DNA from 3 places in the Ramlibacter sp. AN1133 genome. Region 3 is predicted to be linked to each of the others. Evidence: predicted binding sites of a transcription regulator. Region 3 holds the regulator's gene; each other region holds the start of a gene.
What was found. Region 3 encodes NrdR, which represses ribonucleotide reductase genes. Its sites were predicted from a motif close to CACNANATNTNGTG; they were not measured.

Region 1 (6,765 bases), on a different contig from region 3:
GGGTCGCACCTTCGACCCCCAGTGGGTGTCGATCATCGGCGTGGACCTGCTGGCGTTCTCGGTGCTGCACTTCCTGCAGGCCGCCAACCTGAATTTCTCGCCGCTGTACGCGCTGCCGGTGCTGACCGCCTCGGTGCTCGGCTCGATGCTGCTGGCGCTGGGCACGGCGGCGGCCGTCACCCTGCTGCTGCTGGTGGACGCCTCCGTGCAGGCGCTGGAGCCGGTCGACCACACGGCGCGCCTGGTCCAGGCCGGCCTCACCGGCGGCGGCTACTTCGTGGTGGCGCTGCTCGCCAACGAACTCGCCACCCGGCTGGCGCGCGAGGAAGACGCGGCCCGGCGCGGCATGTCCGCCGCGCGCACCCAGGCGCACGTGAACGAGCTGGTGATCGAGACGCTCGCCGACGGCCTGCTGGTGGTCGGGCCGGACTGGCGCATCCACGCGGCCAACCCCGCCGCCCGCACCCTGCTCGCCTGGCAGGCCCCGGAAGCACCGGCATCGCTGGCGCTGGTGTCGCGGCCCGGCTGGCGTCCGCTGGCGGCGATCGCGCAGCGCACCTTTGACACCCTGCAGGCCCAGAGCGCCGAACTCGCGCTGGAACTCACGCCCGGCGAGCGCCTGCACCTGCGCGTGCGCACGCGCCTGACGGCCGCGCAGGACCCGTACAGCGACGCGCTGTGCGTGATGTTCCTGCAGGACCTGCGCGAGGCCGAGGCGCAGGTGCGCACCGAAAAGCTGGCGGCGATGGGACGCATGTCGGCGGCCGTCGCCCACGAGATCCGCAACCCGCTCGCCGCGATCGCCCAGGCCAACGCCCTCCTGGGCGAGGAACTCTCGGAGCCGGGGCAGCGGCAACTGAGCGAGCTCGTTGGCAAGAATACGCAACGGCTGTCGCAGATCGTCGACGAGATCCTGAACCTGGTGCGCGTGCAGCAGCAGCCGGTGGCCGACTGGCTGGAGCTGGACCAGGCGGTCGCCGGCTTCGTGGCCGAATGGGACCGGCAGGCACAAGCCGGCGCGCGGCTGCAGACACTGCTGCACTCGGGCTCCGCCTGGGTCACCTTCGACGGCGAGCACCTGCGCCGGGTCGTCGTCAACCTCCTGGACAACGCCCTGCGCTATGCGTCGGGCGCGCCCGGCGCCATCGTCGTGGCGACGGTGATGGGCTCCACCAAGGCGCACCTGCAGGTGTGGAGCGACGGCGCGCCGCTGGATGCGAGCGTGCAGCGCCACCTGTTCGAACCCTTCTTCTCCTCGGAGAGCCGCTCCAGCGGCCTGGGCCTCTACATCTGCCGGGAGCTGTGCCAGCGGCATGGCGCCACCGTGGCCTACACCCGCTCGCGCGCGCCGGACGGCACCCACCGCGAGGGCAACGCCTTCACCGTGACATTCCGCACGCGCGCGAGCATGGTGCCGGGGGGCACGCCGTTTGACACAATAGGCGCCTGATGCCCCAGCCCACAGCCGCTCCCCACGTCCTGGTCGTCGACGACGAACCCGACCTGCGCACGCTGTACGAACTGACGCTGCTGCGCGAGGGCTACCGGGTGGACGCGGCGGGCACGCTGGAGGAAGGCTGGAGCCTGCTGCAGCAGCAGCGCTTCGACGCGGTGATCACCGACATGCGCCTGCCCGACGGCCTCGGCCTCGACCTGCTGCACCGCATGGCCGCCCAGCAGCGCCCCGAGCGCTGCATCGTGATGACGGCCTACGGCTCCGCGGAAAACGCGGTGGAGGCCCTCAAGGCCGGCGCCTTCGACTACCTCACCAAGCCGGTGGACCTCAAGCAGTTCCGCACCGTGGTCGCCTCCGCGATCCAGGAAAGCGGCACGCCCGAGCGGCACCGCAGCCCCGGCGCGCCGCGCGCGCAGGGCGCCGGCGAGCCGCGAGCGACCGGCGGCGCCGCCTTGCAGCGGCTGGTGGGCGAATCGGCGCCGATGCGCCAGGTCAAGGAGCGCATCGAGAAGGTCGCGCGCAGCATGGCACCGGTGCTGGTGCGCGGCGAATCCGGCACCGGCAAGGAACTGGTGGCACGGGCGATCCACGCGTGCAGCCACCGTGCCGACGGGCCGTTCATCGCCGTCAACTGCAGCGCCATCCCCGAAACCCTGCTGGAGGCGGAGTTCTTCGGCGCCAAGAAAGGCTCCTATACCGGCGCCAGCGCCGACCGCGAAGGCTACTTCCAGGCCGCGCGCAGCGGCACCCTGTTCCTCGACGAGATCGGCGACCTGCCGCTGCCGATGCAGTCGAAGCTGCTGCGCGCCATCCAGGAGCGCAGCGTGCGCGCGCTCGGCTCCACGCAGGAGGACGCGGTGGACGTGCGCATCGTGAGCGCCACCCACAAGGACCTCGCCGCCGACGTGCAGGCCGGCCGCTTCCGGCAGGACCTGTTCTACCGGCTCAACGTGATCGAGATCCTGGTGCCGCCGCTGCGCGAGCGGCGCGAGGACCTGCCCGCCCTGTGCGCGGCGCTGCTGGCGCGCATCGCGCACGAGACCGGCCTGCCCGCGCCGCAGCTGTCGCCGCAGGTGCTGGAACAGTTGCAGGCCCATCCCCTGCCCGGCAACGTGCGCGAACTCGAGAACCTGCTGCACCGCGCGCTGGCGCTGAGCGACGGCACCGAGCTGCAGGTGGACCTTTCGCCCTCCGCGCCGGCCGTCGCCGCGGCCGCGGCCAGCCCCGAGGCCGCGTCGCCGGTGCCGGGCACGGCGGAGCCGGCGGGCGTGCCGAGCGACCTGCAGGCCTACCTCGACCAGCAGGAGCGCGAGATCCTGGTCAAGGCCCTGAAGGAAACGAACTTCAACCGCACGGCGGCGGCGCAGCGGCTCGGCCTGAGCCTGCGGCAGATCCGCTATCGCATCTCGCGCCTGGGCATTCCCACGCCGGGTACCGAGGACGCGGACGAGGCCAGCGATGCCTGAGCCCGGCGACCCCCTCTGGTCGCAGGGCTGGTACCGCTTCGCCCACCGCATCGACTCGCCGAACTTCGGGCCGCGACCGGAGGGCAGCGCGATCGACCTCATCGTGCTGCACTCCATCAGCCTGCCGCCCGGCGTGTACGGCGGCGACGAGGTGCTGCGCCTGTTCACGAACACGCTCGACTGGGACGCGCATCCCTATTTCCAGCAGATCCGCGGCGCGCAGGTGTCGGCGCATTTCTTCATCCGGCGCGACGGCGCGCTGCTGCAGTTCGTGAGCTGCGACGCACGGGCCTGGCATGCCGGCGCCTCGTGCTGGCGCGGCCGCACCAACTGCAACGACGATTCCGTGGGCATCGAACTCGAGGGCCTGGAGGGCGAGACCTTCGAGGCCGCGCAGTACGAGGCGCTCTCGGCCCTCTGCGCGGCGATCGGCCAGCACTACCCGATCCGCCACGTCGCCGGCCACGAGCACATCGCGCCGGGCCGCAAGAAGGACCCGGGCCCCGGCTTCGACTGGGCCGAGGTCAAGCGCGACCTCGGCTGGCCCGAGGAGTGGTTTCCGTCCGCGTGAGAAACCGCATACCGGACGCGGAGGACGCAAAGGGTACGCAGAGGACGCAAAAGAAAACCTTCCAAGGTCTTCTTTGTCCTTTTTGCGTCCTCTGCGTACCCTTGGCGTCCTCTGCGTCCGGCTGTCCGCATCCTTCCGAGTTGCCGACGCGCAACGCCGTGTTCGGTCCACCGCCGCATCACAGCACGCCCACAACGTTATCCACAGGTCCTGCACCGTGTTGTGCGCCGCAAACACTACGGGTAGTGCTTGAAAGGGCGTTGGACACTAGATATAGTGCCTGCCACGTCGAGGGGGCGAAGTCCTTGCCCCTGCGCAAAGAATTACTGCACGAGGAAGAAACGACGATGCAAACTGGCCTGGCCACTCCCTTCCAGCCGCTCTCCAGCGCCCACCCCACGCCCCACGCCGCCGCCCCGGCCGCCGACAACCCCCTCGCCCACTACCAGATCCTGCGCCGCAACGGCGCCGTGGTGCCCTTCGAGCCGAACAAGATCGCCGTCGCCATGATGAAGGCCTTCCTGGCCGTGCACGGCACGCAGGGCGCCGCGTCGGCCAGCGTGCGCGAGACGGTCGACGGCCTCACCCAGGCCGTGGTGCGCGCGCTCATGCGCTCGCGTCCGGGCGGCGGCACCTTCCACATCGAGGACGTGCAGGACCAGGTCGAACTGGGCCTCATGCGCGGCGGCTTCCACGACGTGGCCCGCTCCTACGTGCTCTATCGCGACCGCCGCGCGCAGGAACGCGCGAAGCAGGGCCAGGAGCAGGCGCCGGCCACGCCGCAGTTCCACGTGCTGGACCACGGCCAGCGCGTGCCGCTGGACCTCGCCGGCCTGCAGGCGCTGATCGTCGCCTCCTGCGCGGGCCTGGGCGCCGACGTGCAGCCGGACCCGATCGCCGCCGAGACCATGCGCAACCTCTACGACGGCGTGCCGCTGGACGAGGTCTACAAGGCTTCCATCCTGGCCGCCCGCACGCTGATCGAGAAGGAGCCGGATTACACCTTCGTCACCGCGCGCCTGCTGCTGCACACGATCTTCAAGGAAGTGCTGGGCGAGGAAGTGGCGCCGGCCGACCGCGCCGCCGCCTATGCCGACAGCTTCCCGCTGTTCGTGAAGAAGGGCGTGGAAAACGAACTGCTCGACGAGCGGCTGCTGCAGTACGACCTCAAGCGCCTGGGCGCGGCGCTCAAGGCCGAGCGCGACCTGAAGTTCGACTACCTGGGCCTGCAGACCCTGTACGACCGCTATTTCCTGCATGTTCGCAAGAGCCGCATCGAGCTGCCGCAGGCCTTCTTCATGCGGGTGGCCATGGGCCTGGCACTGAACGAGATCGACCGCGAAGCCCGCGCCATCGAGTTCTACGAGGTGCTCTCCAGCTTCGACTTCATGTCGTCCACGCCGACGCTGTTCAACAGCGGCTCGCTGCGTTCCCAGCTCTCGTCCTGCTACCTGACCACGGTGCCGGACGACCTGGACGGCATCTACGAATCGATCAAGGAAAACGCCCTGCTGTCCAAGTTCGCCGGCGGCCTGGGCAACGACTGGACCCGCGTGCGCGCCCTGGGCTCCCACATCAAGGGCACCAACGGCGAGTCGCAGGGCGTGGTGCCCTTCCTGAAGGTGGTCAACGACACGGCCGTGGCCGTCAACCAGGGCGGCAAGCGCAAGGGCGCCGTCTGCGCCTACCTGGAATCCTGGCACCTGGACGTCGAGGAATTCCTGGAGCTGCGCAAGAACACCGGCGACGACCGCCGCCGCACCCACGACATGAACACGGCCAACTGGATCCCCGACCTGTTCATGCGCCGCGTGATGGAAAAGGGCGAGTGGACGCTGTTCTCGCCCTCCTCCGTACCGGACCTGCACGACAAGTTCGGCGCCGAGTTCGAGCGGGCCTACGTCGCCTACGAGGAAAAGGCGAAGCGCGGCGAGATCAAGCCGAGCAAGACCATCGCCGCCAACGACCTGTGGCGCAAGATGCTCTCGATGCTGTTCGAGACGGGCCACCCCTGGATCACCTTCAAGGACGCCTGCAACGTCCGCTCGCCGCAGCAGCACGTGGGCGTGGTGCACTCGTCCAACCTGTGCACCGAGATCACGCTGAACACGTCCGACACCGAGACGGCCGTCTGCAACCTGGGCTCCGTGAACCTGCTGCAGCACCTGAAGGACGGCCGGATCGACCACGACAAGCTCAAGCGCACCGTCGCCACCGCGATGCGGATGCTCGACAACGTGATCGACATCAACTACTACGCGGTCAAGAAGGCGCGCGACTCCAACCTGCGCCACCGGCCGGTCGGCCTGGGCGTGATGGGCTTCCAGGATGCGCTGTACGAACTGCGCATCCCCTACGCGTCGAGCGAGGCCGTCCAGTTCGCCGACGAGTCCATGGAAGCGGTCTGCTACTACGCGTACTGGGCCTCCACCGACCTGGCGCGCGAGCGCGGCCGCTACTCCAGCTACAAGGGTTCGCTGTGGGACCAGGGCATCCTGCCGCTCGACACCCTGAAGCTGCTGGCCGCCCAGCGCGGCGAGCAGTACGTGGACGTCGACACCTCCGCCACCCTGGACTGGGAAGCGCTGCGCCGCAAGATCGCCGCCGACGGGATGCGCAACTCCAACTGCGTCGCGATCGCGCCGACCGCCACCATCTCCAACATCATCGGCGTGGACGCCTCCATCGAGCCCTGCTTCGGCAACCTCTCGGTCAAGTCCAACCTGTCGGGCGAGTTCACCGTGATCAACCACTACCTGGTGCGCGACCTCAAGCGCCTGGGGACCTGGGACGACGTGATGGTGATGGACCTGAAGCACTTCGACGGCTCGCTGCGCCCGATCGACCGGGTGCCCGAGGACGTCAAGGCGCTCTACGCGACCGCCTTCGAAGTCGAGCCGGTCTGGCTGGTGGAAGCCGCGGCGCGGCGGCAGAAGTGGATCGACCAGGCCCAGTCGCTCAACATCTACATGGCCGGCGCCTCGGGCAAGAAGCTGGACGAGACCTACAAGCTCGCCTGGCTGCGCGGCCTGAAGACCACCTACTACCTGCGCACGACCAGCGCGACGCAGGCCGAGAAGTCGACGGTGCAATCCGGCCGGCTCAACGCGGTGAGCAACGGCACCGCGTCCGGCGGCGGCCTGGGCGCCGCCGGCGCGCATGCGATCTCCGCGCTCGATGCGGCCGCGGCCGCGGCGCGCGCGCAGCTCGAAGCGGCGACGCCCGCGACCGACATCAAGTTCTGCGGCGTCGACGACCCGACGTGCGAAGCG
Region 2 (6,765 bases), on a different contig from region 3:
AGGGGCAGCCCTGGCAGAAGACCACCGCGGCGAGCCGGCCGGGAAAGTCGATGCTGGTCCAGCGCTGCAGGCCGCCCACCCGCAGGCGGGCGGTGCTGGCAATGTCAGCAGGGTTCGGCAAAGAAGCGCCGCTCCTGGTGCTCGCCCTTCTTGCCGGTGTTGAAGCTGGCGACGGGCCGGTGGTAGCCCATCACGCGGGTCCAGACCTCGCAGGGCTGGCGCTCCTCGTCGGACAGCTCGACGCCGTCGGCGCAGCGAACGAAGTCCGGCTGCAGGGTGTTGGGGGGGACGGTCATGCGCACTCCTTTCGTGGCTTCAAGGGGATCAGGCGGCCAGCGCGAGGGCGGCACGCTTGCGCGCCAGCCGCTCCTCGTCGCACTTCGGGCAGAACTTGTGCTCGCCGGCGAGGTAGCCGTGGGTGGGGCAGATCGAGAAGGTCGGCGTGACCGTGATGTAGGGCAGCCGGAAGCGCGTCAGCGCGCGCTGCACCAGCGTGCGGCAGGCTTCGGCGCTCGAGAGCCGCTCGCCCATGTACAGGTGCAGCACGGTGCCGCCGGTGTACTTGGACTGCAGCGCTTCCTGCCGCTGCATCGCCTCGAAGGGATCGTCGGTGAAGCCCACCGGCAGCTGCGACGAGTTGGTGTAGTAGGGATGCGTGTCGGTGCCCGCCTGCAGGATGCCGGGCCAGCGCTTGCGGTCCTCGCGCGCGAAGCGGTAGGTGGTGCCCTCCGCCGGCGTGGCTTCCAGGTTGTACAGGTGGCCGGTTTCTTCCTGGAAAGCGACGATGCGCTCGCGCACGTGATCGAGCAGGCGCAGCGCGAAGGCCTCGCCCCAGGCGCTGGTGATGTCGTGTTCGCCCGCGCTGAAGTTGCGGATCATCTCGTTGATGCCGTTCACCCCCAGCGTGGAGAAGTGGTTGCGCAGCGTGCCGAGGTAGCGCTTCGTGTACGGGAACAGCCCCTGGTCCATCAGCCGCTGGATCAGCTTGCGCTTGGTTTCCAGGCTCTGCTTGCCCAGCTCCAGCAGGCGATCCAGCGCGCGCAGCAGGCCGTCCTCGTCGCCGCGGTGCAGGTGGCCCAGGCGCGCGCAGTTGACCGTCACCACGCCCAGGCTGCCGGTCTGCTCCGCGCTGCCGAACAGGCCGTTGCCGCGCTTGAGCAGCTCGCGCACGTCCAGCTGCAGGCGGCAGCACATGGACCGCACCATGTTCGGCTCGAGCTCCGAGTTGATGAAGTTCTGGAAGTACGGCAGGCCGTAGCGCGCCGTCATCTCGAACAGGCGCGTGGCGTTCTCCGACTCCCAGGGGAAGTCTTTCGTGATGTTGTACGTGGGGATCGGGAAGGTGAAGACCCGGCCCTTGTCGTCGCCTTCGATCATCACCTCGATGAAGGCGCGGTTGATCATGTCCATCTCGGCGCCGAGCTCGCCGTAGGTGAAGGGCATTTCCTCGCCGCCGATCACGGGCACCTGCTCGCGCAGGTCGTCCGGGCAGGTCCAGTCGAAGGTGAGGTTGGTGAACGGCGTCTGCGTGCCCCAGCGCGAAGGCACGTTGAGGTTGTGCACCAGTTCCTGGACGCACTGGCGCACCTGTTCGTACGTCATGCCGTCCTTGCGGATGAAGGGCGCCATGTAGGTGTCGAAGGAGGAGAAGGCCTGCGCGCCCGCCCACTCGTTCTGCAGCGTGCCGAGGAAGTTGACCACCTGCCCCACGGCGGACGACATGTGCCGCGGCGGCCCCGCCTCGACCTTGCCGGGCACGCCGTTCAGGCCCTCGTGCAGCAGCGTGCGCAACGACCAGCCGGCGCAGTAGCCGGAGAGCATGTCGAGGTCGTGGATGTGGATGTCGCCGCTGCGGTGCGCGTCGCCGATCTCCGGCGTGTAGACGTGCGACAGCCAGTAGTTGGCCGTGACCTTGCCCGCCACGTTGAGGATCAGGCCCCCCAGCGAGTAGCCCTGGTTGGCGTTGGCGTTGACGCGCCAGTCGGTGCGGGAGAGGTACTCGCTCATCGACGCCTGCACGTCCACCAGCGTCTGGCGGCCGCGGCGCATGGCCGCGTGCTGCTCGCGGTACACGATGTAGGCGCGCGCGGTCTTCAGGTGGTTGGCGGCGATCAGCGTCTGCTCCACCACGTCCTGGATCTGTTCGATCTGGGGCGCCTGGCCGTGGAAGCGGAACATCAGCACCTTGCGCACCTGGGCCGAGAGCAGCGCGGCTTCGTCGGCGTCGAATTCGCCGCTGGCGGCACCGGCGCGGGCGAGCGCGTTCTCGATCTTGCTCGCATCGAACGGCGCGCGTTCGCCGCTGCGCTTGATCACTTCCCGCGGCGCGGGATGCAGGGCCACGTTCATCGTCTCTTCCCTCCTCAAAACGCTATATGTAGCGCCCGGAGTATCGGCAACACCCTACATCTAGTGTCTTGATCCAGCTCAAGTTTCCACGGCCGCGTGACGGGCGGCGACCCGCCGGCAGCGTGGCGGCCGACCTCGGAGTGGGCACTGGCTCTGGCGCAGGCGACGGCACAGGCGTGTGTCGCCCCGGCACCCCGGGTCCGTCCCGGCGCTCGCGGACACGCGCGGCGTTCCTACAATCGCGCGGGCACAACGGGGCAATGCTGGGACGAAACCTGGACAGGAGACTCCCCATGAAGCTCACCAAGAACACCCTCTTCGCCGCCCTGCTGGCGGCCGTCGCCGTCGGGCCCGCGCTGGCGGATGGCGGCCACGGGCACGGCCATGGCCATGGCCGCGGGCACGACGACCGCGACCGCGACGAAGTCCGCGTGATCGAGCGGCGAGTCGTGATCGCCGAGCCCCGCCACGTGAACCGCGCCTGCCCGCCGGGCCTGGCCAGGAAGCACAACGGCTGCCTGCCCCCGGGCCACGCCCACCGGGTCGTCGTGGGCCAGGCGCTGCCGCCGGGCGCCGTGTTCGTGGTCCCGCAGCGGGTGCGCAGCACGCTGCCGCCGCCGCCGGCCGGCTACCGCTACGCGGTGGTGGACAACCAGGTCGTGCTGGTGTCCAACAACAACCTGGTGGTCGACATCCTCCGCAGCCTGATCGGCTGACGAGATTGCATGCCCGTGCCGCCTGCGGCATAGTCGCGCGCATGGGCGAGCACGACCCTTCCGAAGCGCATCCGCACGCGCACAGCGATCTCGACGAGACCGACCTGCGCGTGCGCGCGCTGCAGACGATCCTCACGCAGAAGGGCTACATCGACCCGGGCGCGCTGGACGCGATCGTCGAGACCTACCAGACCCGCATCGGCCCGCGCAACGGTGCGCGCGTGGTCGCCAAGGCGTGGTCCGATCCGGCGTATTTCGACTGGCTGATGCGCGATGCGTCCGCGGCAATCGCATCGCTCGGCTACACCGGCCGGCAGGGCGAGCACATGGTGGCCCTGCCCAACACCGACGAAGTGCACAACATGGTCGTGTGCACCCTGTGCAGCTGCTACCCGTGGCCCGTGCTGGGGCTGCCCCCGGTCTGGTACAAGAGCGCGCCCTACCGTTCGCGCGCGGTGCGCGATCCGCACGGCGTGCTGGCGGAATTCGGCGTCACGCTGCCGCCCGGCAAGCAGGTCCGCGTGTGGGATTCGACGGCGGAAGTGCGCTACCTCGTCATCCCGCAGCGCCCCCCGGGCACCGAAGGCATGAGCGAGGAGCAGCTCGCCGAGCTGGTCACGCGCGATTCGATGATAGGCACCGGGCTGCCGAAGGCGCCGGCTCAATAGCCGGTGCCGGCGGTGAAGTTGGTTTCGGCGGGCGCGCTGGCCGCGGTGCTGCCGGTGGTGGTGGTCGTGCCGGTGTTGGTCGTCGTCCCGGTCGTGGTGGTCGTGGTCGTGCTCGTGCCGCTCGTGGTCGCGGGCGCGTCCCCCTCGCCGCAGACCGCGGGGCTGCCGTTGCACTGGCCCGGATTGCCGCCGCCGCCCCCGCAGCCGGCGAGCGCGCCGCTGCCCACCACCGCCGCCAGCAGCAACGCAAGGTGCCTGTTGTCCATGCGATTCACCTCCCGCGCCGATTATGCGGCGCGGCCTGCAGGCACCCGCTGGCGCGCGATCACCCCGCATGCCATCATGGCCGCATGACCGATCCTGCCGCGTCGTACACGACCCATGCCGACCTGGGCGGCCGCCCCGGCTTCGGCCCGGTGCAGCCGGAAGACGAGGACGTGCGCTTCCACGCCGCGTGGGAGCCCGCGGCCCTCGCGCTCGTGCTCGCCATGGGCGCCACCGGCAGCTGGAACATCGACATGAGCCGTTCGGCGCGCGAGACGCTGCCCGGCTACCTGCGCCTGTCCTACTACCAGATCTGGCTCGCGGCGCTGGAGAAGCTGATGCTCGAGCGCGGGCAGCTGCATGCCGATGAACTCGCGGCCGGGCGCATGCTGCATCCGCCGGTGCCGCTCGCGCGGGTGCTGCGGGCGGACCAGGTCGCCGCCGCGCTCGCGGCCGGCTCCCCCACCGTGCGGCCGGACGCGCGGGCGCCGCGCTTCGCGCCCGGCGATCGCGTGCGCACCCGCGCCCGGCCCGTGCCCCACCACACGCGCCTGCCCGGATACGCGCGCGGCAAGGTGGGGACGATCGCCAGGGTGCACGGCGCGCACGTCTTCGCCGACGCCCACGCCCGGGGCCTGGGCGAGGACCCGCAGCCGCTTTACACGGTGGTGTTCGAGGGCGCCGAACTGTGGGGGCCGGATGCCGCCCCAGGACTGCGCGTGTCCATCGATGCGTGGGAAGCCTACCTGGATTTCGCGTGACGGCCCAGTTGGTCCCTGGATGGCTCCCCTCAAAGGGAGCGCTTGGCGCTATAACGGGCACTCGGCCACTTCTTCCCTTCCAGAACGAGCGCATGGACACTGTGCATTCCGAGGTGCGGGGCAACCGCCTGCTCGCGCTCCTCGACGACGACTCGCTGCGCGCCCTCGCGCCGCGGCTGGTCCCGGTGCCCCTCGCGCTGCGCGAGGACCTGTACCTGGAGCAGGCGCCGATGACGCACGCCTGGTTCCCCACCGCCGGCGTGCTGTCGATGCTCGGCTCCGCGGCCGCGCAGACGGACGTCGAGGTGGCCACCATCGGCAGCGAGGGCATGCTGGGCGTGGGCCTGCTGCTGGGCGCGCAGCTCAGTTTCGGCCGCGTGTTCGTGCAGGTGGAGGGCACGGGCTGGCGCATGAGCGCGGCCGACCTGCGCGAGTGCGTGGCGGCGCAGCCCCCGTTCGGCCGCGTGCTGCACCGCTACGCGAATGCGCTGATGGTGCAGATCGCGCAGGGCACGGCCTGCAACCGCGCGCATGCCGTGGAGCAGCGCTGCGCGCGCTGGCTGCTGCAGACGCACGACCGCGTGGACGGCGACGAGTTCGACCTCACGCAGGAATTCCTGGCGCAGATGCTCGGCGAGCGGCGCGCCACCGTGAACCAGGTGGCGGGGTCGCTGCAGCAGCGGGGGCTGATCCGCTACAGCCGCGGCCGCATCCAGGTGACGGACCGCGACGGGCTGGAAGCCGCGGCCTGCCGCTGCTACGGTTTCGTGCGCACCGAGTACGCACGCATGCTGTCCCCACCCGCATGAGCCTCGGCAACCTCCCCGGACAGCCGCGCGACGAGAACGGGCCCGTGTTCCGCGCGCCCTGGCAGGCGCAGGCCTTCGCGATGACGCTCGCGCTGTACGAGCGCGGCCTGTTCTCCTGGACCGAATGGGCGAAGGCGCTGGCCGAGCGCATCCAGACCGCGCCGGCGCAGCCGGGCGAGGACGCCGCCGACGCCTACTACCGCCAGTGGCTCGAGGCGCTGGAGCAGATCGTGGCGGACAAGGGCGCCTCGTCGCCGGTCGAACTGCAGCGCTACCAGCAAGCCTGGGACCACGCGTCCGACCGCACGCCGCACGGCCAGCCGATCGAACTGCAGCCCTCGGACTTTTCGGGCGACTAGCCCCGGCGGCAGGGCAACGAGCCTGCGCGTTTCGCTGCCGCCCAGGCTCCTAGCTGCCGCCCGAGGGCCGCCCGAGCGGGATCGCGGGATCGATGCGCCGCTTGTAGTGCGCATAGTCCGCGGGCGCATCCGCCACCCCCGCCGGGCCCACGGCCTCGGGCAGCTCGGACTGGATCGCCACGTGGCTGATCGCTTCGCCGGCCTTGCGGCGCGCGCGCAGTTCCTCCGCCCAGCGCAGCGCCTGCGCCAGCGCGTCCGAGGCGAAGCTGCGCGCCTGCGGCTGTCCTTGCCCTTGCGCATGTTCCATCCAGAAGACGACGATCACCGGAAGCTCCTTGTTCCTGGCCGGAGTCTGCACTGCCTCGGGGGGCCCTGTCGGTCGGCGGGAAATATTCCATTGACGGCGTGACACCGCAGAACTAGTGTGCGTCTCCCATCCCGGAGGCCGCATGACCGTCCCGCTCAACGTCAACGGCGCGCGCCCGCACGCGATGGCCACCCTCCGCGCCTGCGCGGCGCTGGCGGCCGCCCTGCTCTCCTGCGCCGCCGCGCGCGCGCAGCACGCCGCCGAAGCCCGCAACATGGAACTGGTGGGCCACCACGACCTGCAGGCCCGCAGCGCCTACCAGCCCACGCTCCAGAACCAGGACGGCCGCTGGATCCTGTACGTGGGCCACCACGGCGGCAGCGCGCAGAACCCGCGCCCCCTGAATCCGCTCACCGGCCGCGCGGAATTCAACGGCACCTCGATCCTCGACGTGACCGACCCCGCCAACCCGAGGCTGCTGGCCCACGTCCCGGGCGAGGAAGGGCTGGACGAGGCCGGCGGCGCGCAGATG
Region 3 (6,765 bases):
GCCGGTGCCGATCGCCCCGCCGCCGACGCTGCGCACGATCGCCCCGAGCCCGGCGCCCTCCGTGCAGGACGCCGAGGCACCCGCCGTCATCTCCTAAGGTAAACTCGCCGGCGTGCGCGACTGGCGATAGGCGCGCCCTGCGGGGCGCGCTGACGTGGATTCTCCGGGGCCGAGGCCCCCCAACCACTGGGAAGCGTACCGCCGGCGATACACCGGGAAAGGCCGCTGCGCTCCTTCGGGGCGCCCGGCGTCCCCGGTCTGTCGCCGGTGCCCCGCCGTTCGCCTGGGCAGCCCTGCCTCTCGCACAGGGACCTTACGTCCACGGAACCGCCGCTCTCATGTACGACCGCCGAATCCTCATCCAAGACACCGATCCCGAGCTCTGGGCCGCCATCCAGGCGGAGAACCGCCGCCAGGAAGAGCACATCGAGCTGATCGCGAGCGAGAACTACGCCTCGCCCGCCGTCATGGCCGCCCAGGGCACCCAGCTGACGAACAAGTACGCCGAGGGCTACCCCGGCAAGCGCTACTACGGCGGCTGCGAGAACGTCGACATCGCCGAGCAGCTGGCGATCGACCGCATCAAGCAGATCTTCGGCGCCGACGCCGCCAACGTGCAGCCGCACTCGGGCGCGCAGGCCAACGAGGCCGTGTTCCTGGCGTTCCTCAAGCCCGGCGACACCATCATGGGCATGAGCCTGGCCGAGGGCGGCCACCTCACCCACGGCATGCCCCTGAACATGAGCGGCAAGTGGTTCAACGTCGTGAGCTACGGCCTGAACAAGGATGAAGCCATCGACTACGACGCGATGGAGCGCAAGGCCCGCGAGCACATGCCCAAGCTGATCATCGCCGGAGCCTCCGCCTATTCCCTGCGGATCGACTTCGAGCGTTTCGCCAGGGTGGCCAAGGACGTCGGCGCGATCTTCATGGTGGACATGGCCCACTACGCCGGCCTCATCGCCGCGGGCGTGTACCCCAACCCCGTGCCGCATGCCGACGTGGTGACCTCCACCACCCACAAGAGCCTGCGCGGCCCGCGTGGCGGCTTCATCCTGATGAAGGCGCAGCACGAGAAGGCCATCAACAGCGCGATCTTCCCCGGCCTGCAGGGCGGGCCGCTGATGCACGTGATCGCCGCCAAGGCCGTGGCCTTCAAGGAAGCGCTGGCACCCGAGTTCAAGGCCTACCAGCAGCAGGTGCTGCGCAACGCGCAGGTGGTGGCGGAAACGCTGGCCGGGCGGGGCCTGCGCATCGTCAGCGGCCGCACCGAAAGCCACGTGATGCTGGTGGACCTGCGCGGCAAGGGCATCACCGGCAAGGAAGCGGAAGGCGTGCTGGGCCAGGCGCACATCACCATCAACAAGAACGCGATCCCGAACGATCCGGAAAAGCCGATGGTCACCAGCGGCCTGCGCGTGGGCACGCCGGCCATGACCACGCGCGGCTTCCAGGAGGAGGAAGCGCGCCAGACGGCCAACCTGGTGGCCGACGTGCTCGACCACCCGCGCGACCCCGCCAACATCGAGCGGGTGCGCGAGCAGGTCAACGCCCTCACCCGCCGCTTCCCCGTCTACAAGTAGAGAAATGACAGCCCCCACGGTCGGCACTTCGTGTCCTCCCTGCCCCCCGAGGGGGCTCTCGCTTGCTTGGGGCGGCCCGGCGCTGCGCTCGGCATGAAATGCCCGTTCTGCGGCCATGCCGACACCCAGGTGGTGGAGACGCGCATGGCCGAGGACGGCGACTTCATCCGCCGGCGGCGCCAGTGCGCGCACTGCGAGAAGCGCTTCACCACCTACGAGCGGCCGGACGTCACCTTCCCCGCGGTGGTGAAGAAGGACGGCCGCCGCATCGAGTACGACCGCAGCAAGCTGCTCGGTTCGATGAACCTGGCGCTGCGCAAGCGCCCGGTGAGCACCGAGCAGATCGATGCCGCCGTGGAGCGCATGGAGGAAAAGCTGCTGAACCTGGGCGTGCGCGAGATCCCGAGCTCGCGCATCGGCGAGCTCGTCATGCGCGAGCTCAAGAAGCTGGACAAGGTGGCCTACGTCCGCTTCGCCAGCGTGTACCGCAGCTTCGAGGACGTCGACGAGTTCAAGACCGTCGTCGACGAGATCCGGCGCTGAGCGCGGGCGCCCCCGCCCCTAGGACCGGCGCCCGCCCCGCGCCTGGAATTCGACTTCCACGCGGATCTGCGAACGCACCGCGACCTGGTCCCGTTCGCCGGGGCTGAACTTCGCCGCCGCGAAGGTCTGGCGGATCGTGCGTTCGAACGAAGGATGCACGTCCGGGCTGTCGACGCGGATGCGCTGCACGCCGCCGTGCTCGTCGATGAACAGCGTGATGCGGACCTTCAGGTCCACCACCCCGGCCACGTCCTCGGGGAACGGGACGTCGACCACGCCGAGCGGGCGCGGCGGCACGGTGAGCTCGCCCCTGGGCAGGTAAGGCGCTTCGGCTGCCGGCGCGGCAGGCGCCTCCGGTGTCGCGGGAGCCGCCGTGGCCTGCACCACCGGCTGCGGCGGCACGGCACGCTGCTGCACCGGCTCGGGCGCCGGCGGCGCTCCGAGCGTGGCCTGCGCCGCCGCGGGCGGCTCGATGTCCGGCTGCGCCGGCGCGGACCACTGCACCGGCCGCACCAGGAAGGCCATTGGCGTTTCGCGCAAGGCCCCCCGCGGCGCGGGCTGCGGGCCCACCGTCGCGAACCACGCGAGCACCGCCCCGTGTCCGAGCAGGGCCAAGGCAACGGCCTGCCAGAAACCGGGGCGGCGGTCCAAGGTCAATCCAGCAGTTCGCGCCAGGAAGTGCGCCGCAGGTTCGCCGCCGCGCTCTCCGGGTCGCCCGGGAAGGTCGTCAGGTCACCGGTACTCTCCGTGACGATGCCTTCCACGGCCCCCGAGGTCAGTTGCACCACGGTCACGCCCTGGATCATCACGTCGCCCACATAGTTCGAAGTGGACGAGCCGGTGGCGATGTTGAACTTGTAGAGGAACGACTTCCCGCCCGCCGAACACGAGTCGCTGTTCGGGAGGTTCGAGCCGATGAACAGCGTCTGCAGCGCCAGCTGCGGGTCGACCGAGACGCGCTCGCCCGCGGGCAGGTCCACCCGCCAGCCGGCCTTCGTCATCCAGTCCACCGAGTTCGCCGAGCTGGTGCGGTCCGTGCCGCTGACCGTGATCGTCTGCGTCGCGAAATTGGTGTTGCTGCGCACCACGCCGTAGGAGGAATTGGTCAGCGGGTCCTTGATCGCGTAGATGCTCTGCACCCTGCTGTCCGTCAGGTCGGAGGTCCCCAGGTAGCGGCCGGTCGCGACGAAGACCACCGGGAACCGGCTGCCGTTGTAGTTGACTTCCGCGACGGTGGGAACCGTGCTCACGGGCTGGACGGCGCCCGTCGGTCCGGTGAGCCTCGCCAGCAGCAGGGCCGCGTTGTTGGGCTCCACCAGGCTGTCGATGTCGAAGCGCCAGAGGTTGCCGAGCATGTCGCCGCCGTAGAAGCGCCGCGCCGAGTTGGTGGTTTCCGTGTCGACCCAGTCGTTGATCTTCGCCAGGCCGCTGGGCGTGGAACTGCTGCCTGCCGGCGTCGTTCCGCTGCTGTAGGTCTGGAGGTCGACCAGCTGCGCGCCCGTATTCGCGTCGACGACGATCAGGTGGCCGTTGCCGTCGCCGGGGCTCACGTTGTTGTACCCCGAGGCGAAGACCACCACCCAGGTGCCGTTGGCGCGCTTCGTGATGATCGGGTTGCCGAAGGTCAGGCCCAGGTTGGCGTTCTGCGCGGTGCCGAACTCCCACAGCAGCTTCGGCGCCGCCGGGTTGGTCACGTCCAGCGCGTAGTAGCCGCGGCCGCCCGCGCTCAGGCCGCCCACCACGATGGTCTTCCAGGCGCCGCCCACGAAGATGTCGCCCATCTGCGGCGAGCCGTCGACGAAGTAGGAGTGGTTGTTGGCGTAGTTCGTGTCCGCCAGCTTGTACATGTTGCGGATCACGAAGGACGGGACGTAGGCCCACAGCTCGTTGCCCGTCGCCCGGTCGAAGGCGTGCAGCATGCCGTCGTTGGCCGCGGCCAGCACCACGGCCTGGCGGCTCGCCTGCGCGGCGACGAAGGCCTGGTAATCGTTCTCGTTGTACCGGAAGCCCGGCTTGCCGACGAACAGCGGCGAGGCGTTGATGATGTCGCCCAGCAGGTTGTCCCGCGTCCGGTAGTACGACAGGGTCTGGTCGCCGCGCAGGTAGTTCACCAGGTTGCGGCCGTCGTTCGCCGCCGTCGTGTCGGCCGCGCTGAGCTGGGCGCACTGCTGCGGGTTGCCGCTGCCGCTGGCACCGGTGCGCGAGCAGAAGTTGCTCATGTCGTAGCCGTCGGTGCTGAGGTTCCCGAAGGTGAAGGTGCGCAGCACGGAAGTGCCCGAAGGATTCGGGTAGTAGATCGTGCGGCTGTCCGCCGTCCGCGTGTCGAGCTGCGCCTTCGCCGACCACGTGACGGTGCTGGAGATCTGGCCGGTGGTCGGGTCGATCCGCCGCGACAGCACGTCGCCCACCCACTTCTGGGTGGTGAACTGGGCCACGTAGATGTCGTTGTCGCCCTGCACCGGTTGCAGCGAGCTGGTGGAAGCCGCCGAGGCCGAGCCCGTGATCGCCTTGATCGAATCGAGCGCCGAGTTCAGGCTGTTGGTGAGCGTCGTCGGGTCCCCGGCGCTGAAGTACTGGCCGCGCCCGTTCACCGCCGCGTGCCACAGGTCGTCGATGTTCTGCGGCTCGCCACCCGAGACGGTTTCCACCGGCGACGGCCAGTTCTTGCTGGTGTTGGTGATGTCGAAGTAATCGCCGGACAGCTGCGTGAGGTAGTTCGGGTCGTAGCGCAGCAGGCCGCTGGCGCCCAGGCCCAGCGTGAAGGTCGTCATGTGCTGCCAGTTCGCCGAGTCGCCGTAGGAGTGCGCGGCGTCGTTCTTGCTGCCCGGGACGTTGTTGTTGCAGACGTCGGCGCCCAGCGAACCCGTGCAGTTGCCCAGGCCGGCGTCGCGCAGGTCGGTCTGGTAGTAGTACATCGCCACGTCCGCCAGGGTGTTGGAGGTGCCGCCGGTGCTGCTGGTCACCGCGCTGACCGAGGCATGCGGGACGGGGCTTTCCGTCGTATCGGTGCTGTTGACCACGACGATGGCCGTGCCCAGGACCGTCGTCGGACCCGCGGTGGTGGGTGGGTTCACCACGAAGGTCGAGGTCGTCGTCGACGGCAGGTTCTGGGTGATCGCGGACGAGGAGGACGGACTGGAACGGCAGCTCGTTCCCACGTTGCCGGCCGCCGTGGTGACCCACGGCGAGAAGTCGGTCGTCGTGGTCGGCGCCGGCGTATTGACCTGGTGCGTTGTCACCGCCGTTCCGTTCGTGACGGTCGGCGTGCCGTCGACGCTCCTGCTGTTCAGCGTCCCCGCCACCGGACCGGTGTCATTGACCTGCGTGCCGTTCACGGTCTTGATCACGCGTGAGAACTGCGTGACGTCGGTCTTGGTGGTCGTGAAGGTCGAGGTGCTGTTCTGGGTGGTCGTGTCCGTGGCGAACGTCGTCGTCACGTTGACTGAGTCCCGTACCTGCGTCAGCGAACGCTGGACCGCTTGCGAGCCGCTGCAGCTGACGCCTCCCGGGCGGACGGTGTACGTGCCGCTTGCCGTCCCGTTGGTGCCCGACGAGGCGTAGGTGAACTGGGTCGGCGACAGTACCGTCACCGTCACTCCGTTCGTGTCGCGGAAGCTGTTGTTGAAGGTGCCGTTGTTGCTGGCGCTGATCTCGATGTTGTCTCCCGTCACCAGGTTGTGCCCTGCCGCCACGGTGACGGTCACGAGGTTGCCGCCCGTACGGGTCATCTTCGAGCCGTCGACGGTGAACGACGGCACCAGGACGAACGCCGTCTGTTGCTGGCCCGCCGTCGTGCTCCGCGGCGTCATCGTGGTGGTGCTCGTTGTCAGGGTGCTGGTGGTGACCGACGGCTGCGTCTTGGTCGAGACGGTCACCGTCGTGACCGTCCACGTCTCCGTGGTCGTGCGCGTCACGCTGCCGCCGTCGAACATCGGACGCAGCGTGCCGCCGCCATCCTGCTGGCCGACCTTGGTGGTCCCGTCCAGCTGCAGCGCGCCGTAGGTGCTGGTTTCGAAACCGGTGTTCCAGTAGCCGTCCGTCGAAAGCAGCGTGAAGTTGCGCTGGCACGAGTACTGCACCGGGTCCACCGTCTGGCCGGGCGCCTTGTTGGCGAAATACCGGCCCGCCTTGGCGAGCGCGCCCCGCAGCGGCGTGGTGATGGAGGGATCCGCGGCGTTCAGCTTCGTGTAGAAGCTCGCCTTCTGGGTCGCATCGAAATCGCGGATGTTCAGGAAACTCGTGCCTTCCGTCGCGTTCGTGGAGCTGATCGTGGTGAAGCCGACCCGGTAACGATCGTCGATGCCCTTGAAGGCCCAGGTCATCGCCGTCTTCATCATGTCCATCCGCGTGCGGTAGTACCGGTTCCAGTTCGCGTAGTTCTGGGCCTCGGCGGACGTGGAGCCGACGGCGTGCGGCACGAAGACGTTGCTGCCCGGCGTGGAGCCGATCGCGCTGCTGCACTCCCGGTAGAACGTGCTGCTGGTGATCAGGTTCGCGGTGGCATCGTACGAGTAGCCGAGCTTGCGCTGCGGCGACGTGCTGCTGTAGGTGAAATAGGTGTTGGCGACGCCCTTGCCGATCGACGCGGGACTCAGCGCGCCGGTACCGACCACGTCCCACACCCGGATGGTCATCGCGC

Region 1: WG923_RS21860 (ribonucleoside-diphosphate reductase subunit alpha) is a predicted target of NrdR. The motif match lies at 3,759-3,772, and genes of this name have one in related genera.
Region 2: WG923_RS25720 (ribonucleoside triphosphate reductase) is a predicted target of NrdR. The motif match lies at 2,402-2,415, and genes of this name have one in related genera.

Annotation. Positions count from the first base shown of each region.
Region 1 covers NZ_JBBKTQ010000018.1:109,542-116,306, reverse strand. Annotated here, with positions in the region: gene WG923_RS21875 (sensor histidine kinase) at 1-1,450, shown strand, start outside; gene WG923_RS21870 (sigma-54-dependent transcriptional regulator) at 1,450-2,922, shown strand; gene ampD (1,6-anhydro-N-acetylmuramyl-L-alanine amidase AmpD) at 2,915-3,493, shown strand; gene WG923_RS21860 (ribonucleoside-diphosphate reductase subunit alpha) at 3,841-6,765, shown strand, end outside.
Region 2 covers NZ_JBBKTQ010000027.1:42,461-49,225, forward strand. Annotated here, with positions in the region: gene WG923_RS25710 (anaerobic ribonucleoside-triphosphate reductase activating protein) at 1-121, opposite strand, end outside; gene nrdD (anaerobic ribonucleoside-triphosphate reductase) at 105-296, opposite strand; gene WG923_RS25720 (ribonucleoside triphosphate reductase) at 325-2,349, opposite strand; gene WG923_RS25725 (RcnB family protein) at 2,643-3,065, shown strand; gene nthA (nitrile hydratase subunit alpha) at 3,107-3,733, shown strand; gene WG923_RS25735 (hypothetical protein) at 3,727-3,999, opposite strand; gene nthB (nitrile hydratase subunit beta) at 4,084-4,758, shown strand; gene WG923_RS25745 (Crp/Fnr family transcriptional regulator) at 4,851-5,567, shown strand; gene WG923_RS25750 (nitrile hydratase accessory protein) at 5,564-5,926, shown strand; gene WG923_RS25755 (hypothetical protein) at 5,976-6,251, opposite strand; gene WG923_RS25760 (LVIVD repeat-containing protein) at 6,376-6,765, shown strand, end outside.
Region 3 covers NZ_JBBKTQ010000003.1:23,205-29,969, reverse strand. Annotated here, with positions in the region: gene WG923_RS04845 (lytic transglycosylase domain-containing protein) at 1-97, shown strand, start outside; gene glyA (serine hydroxymethyltransferase) at 339-1,583, shown strand; gene nrdR (transcriptional regulator NrdR) at 1,677-2,126, shown strand; gene WG923_RS04830 (hypothetical protein) at 2,145-2,777, opposite strand; gene WG923_RS04825 (PilC/PilY family type IV pilus protein) at 2,780-6,765, opposite strand, start outside.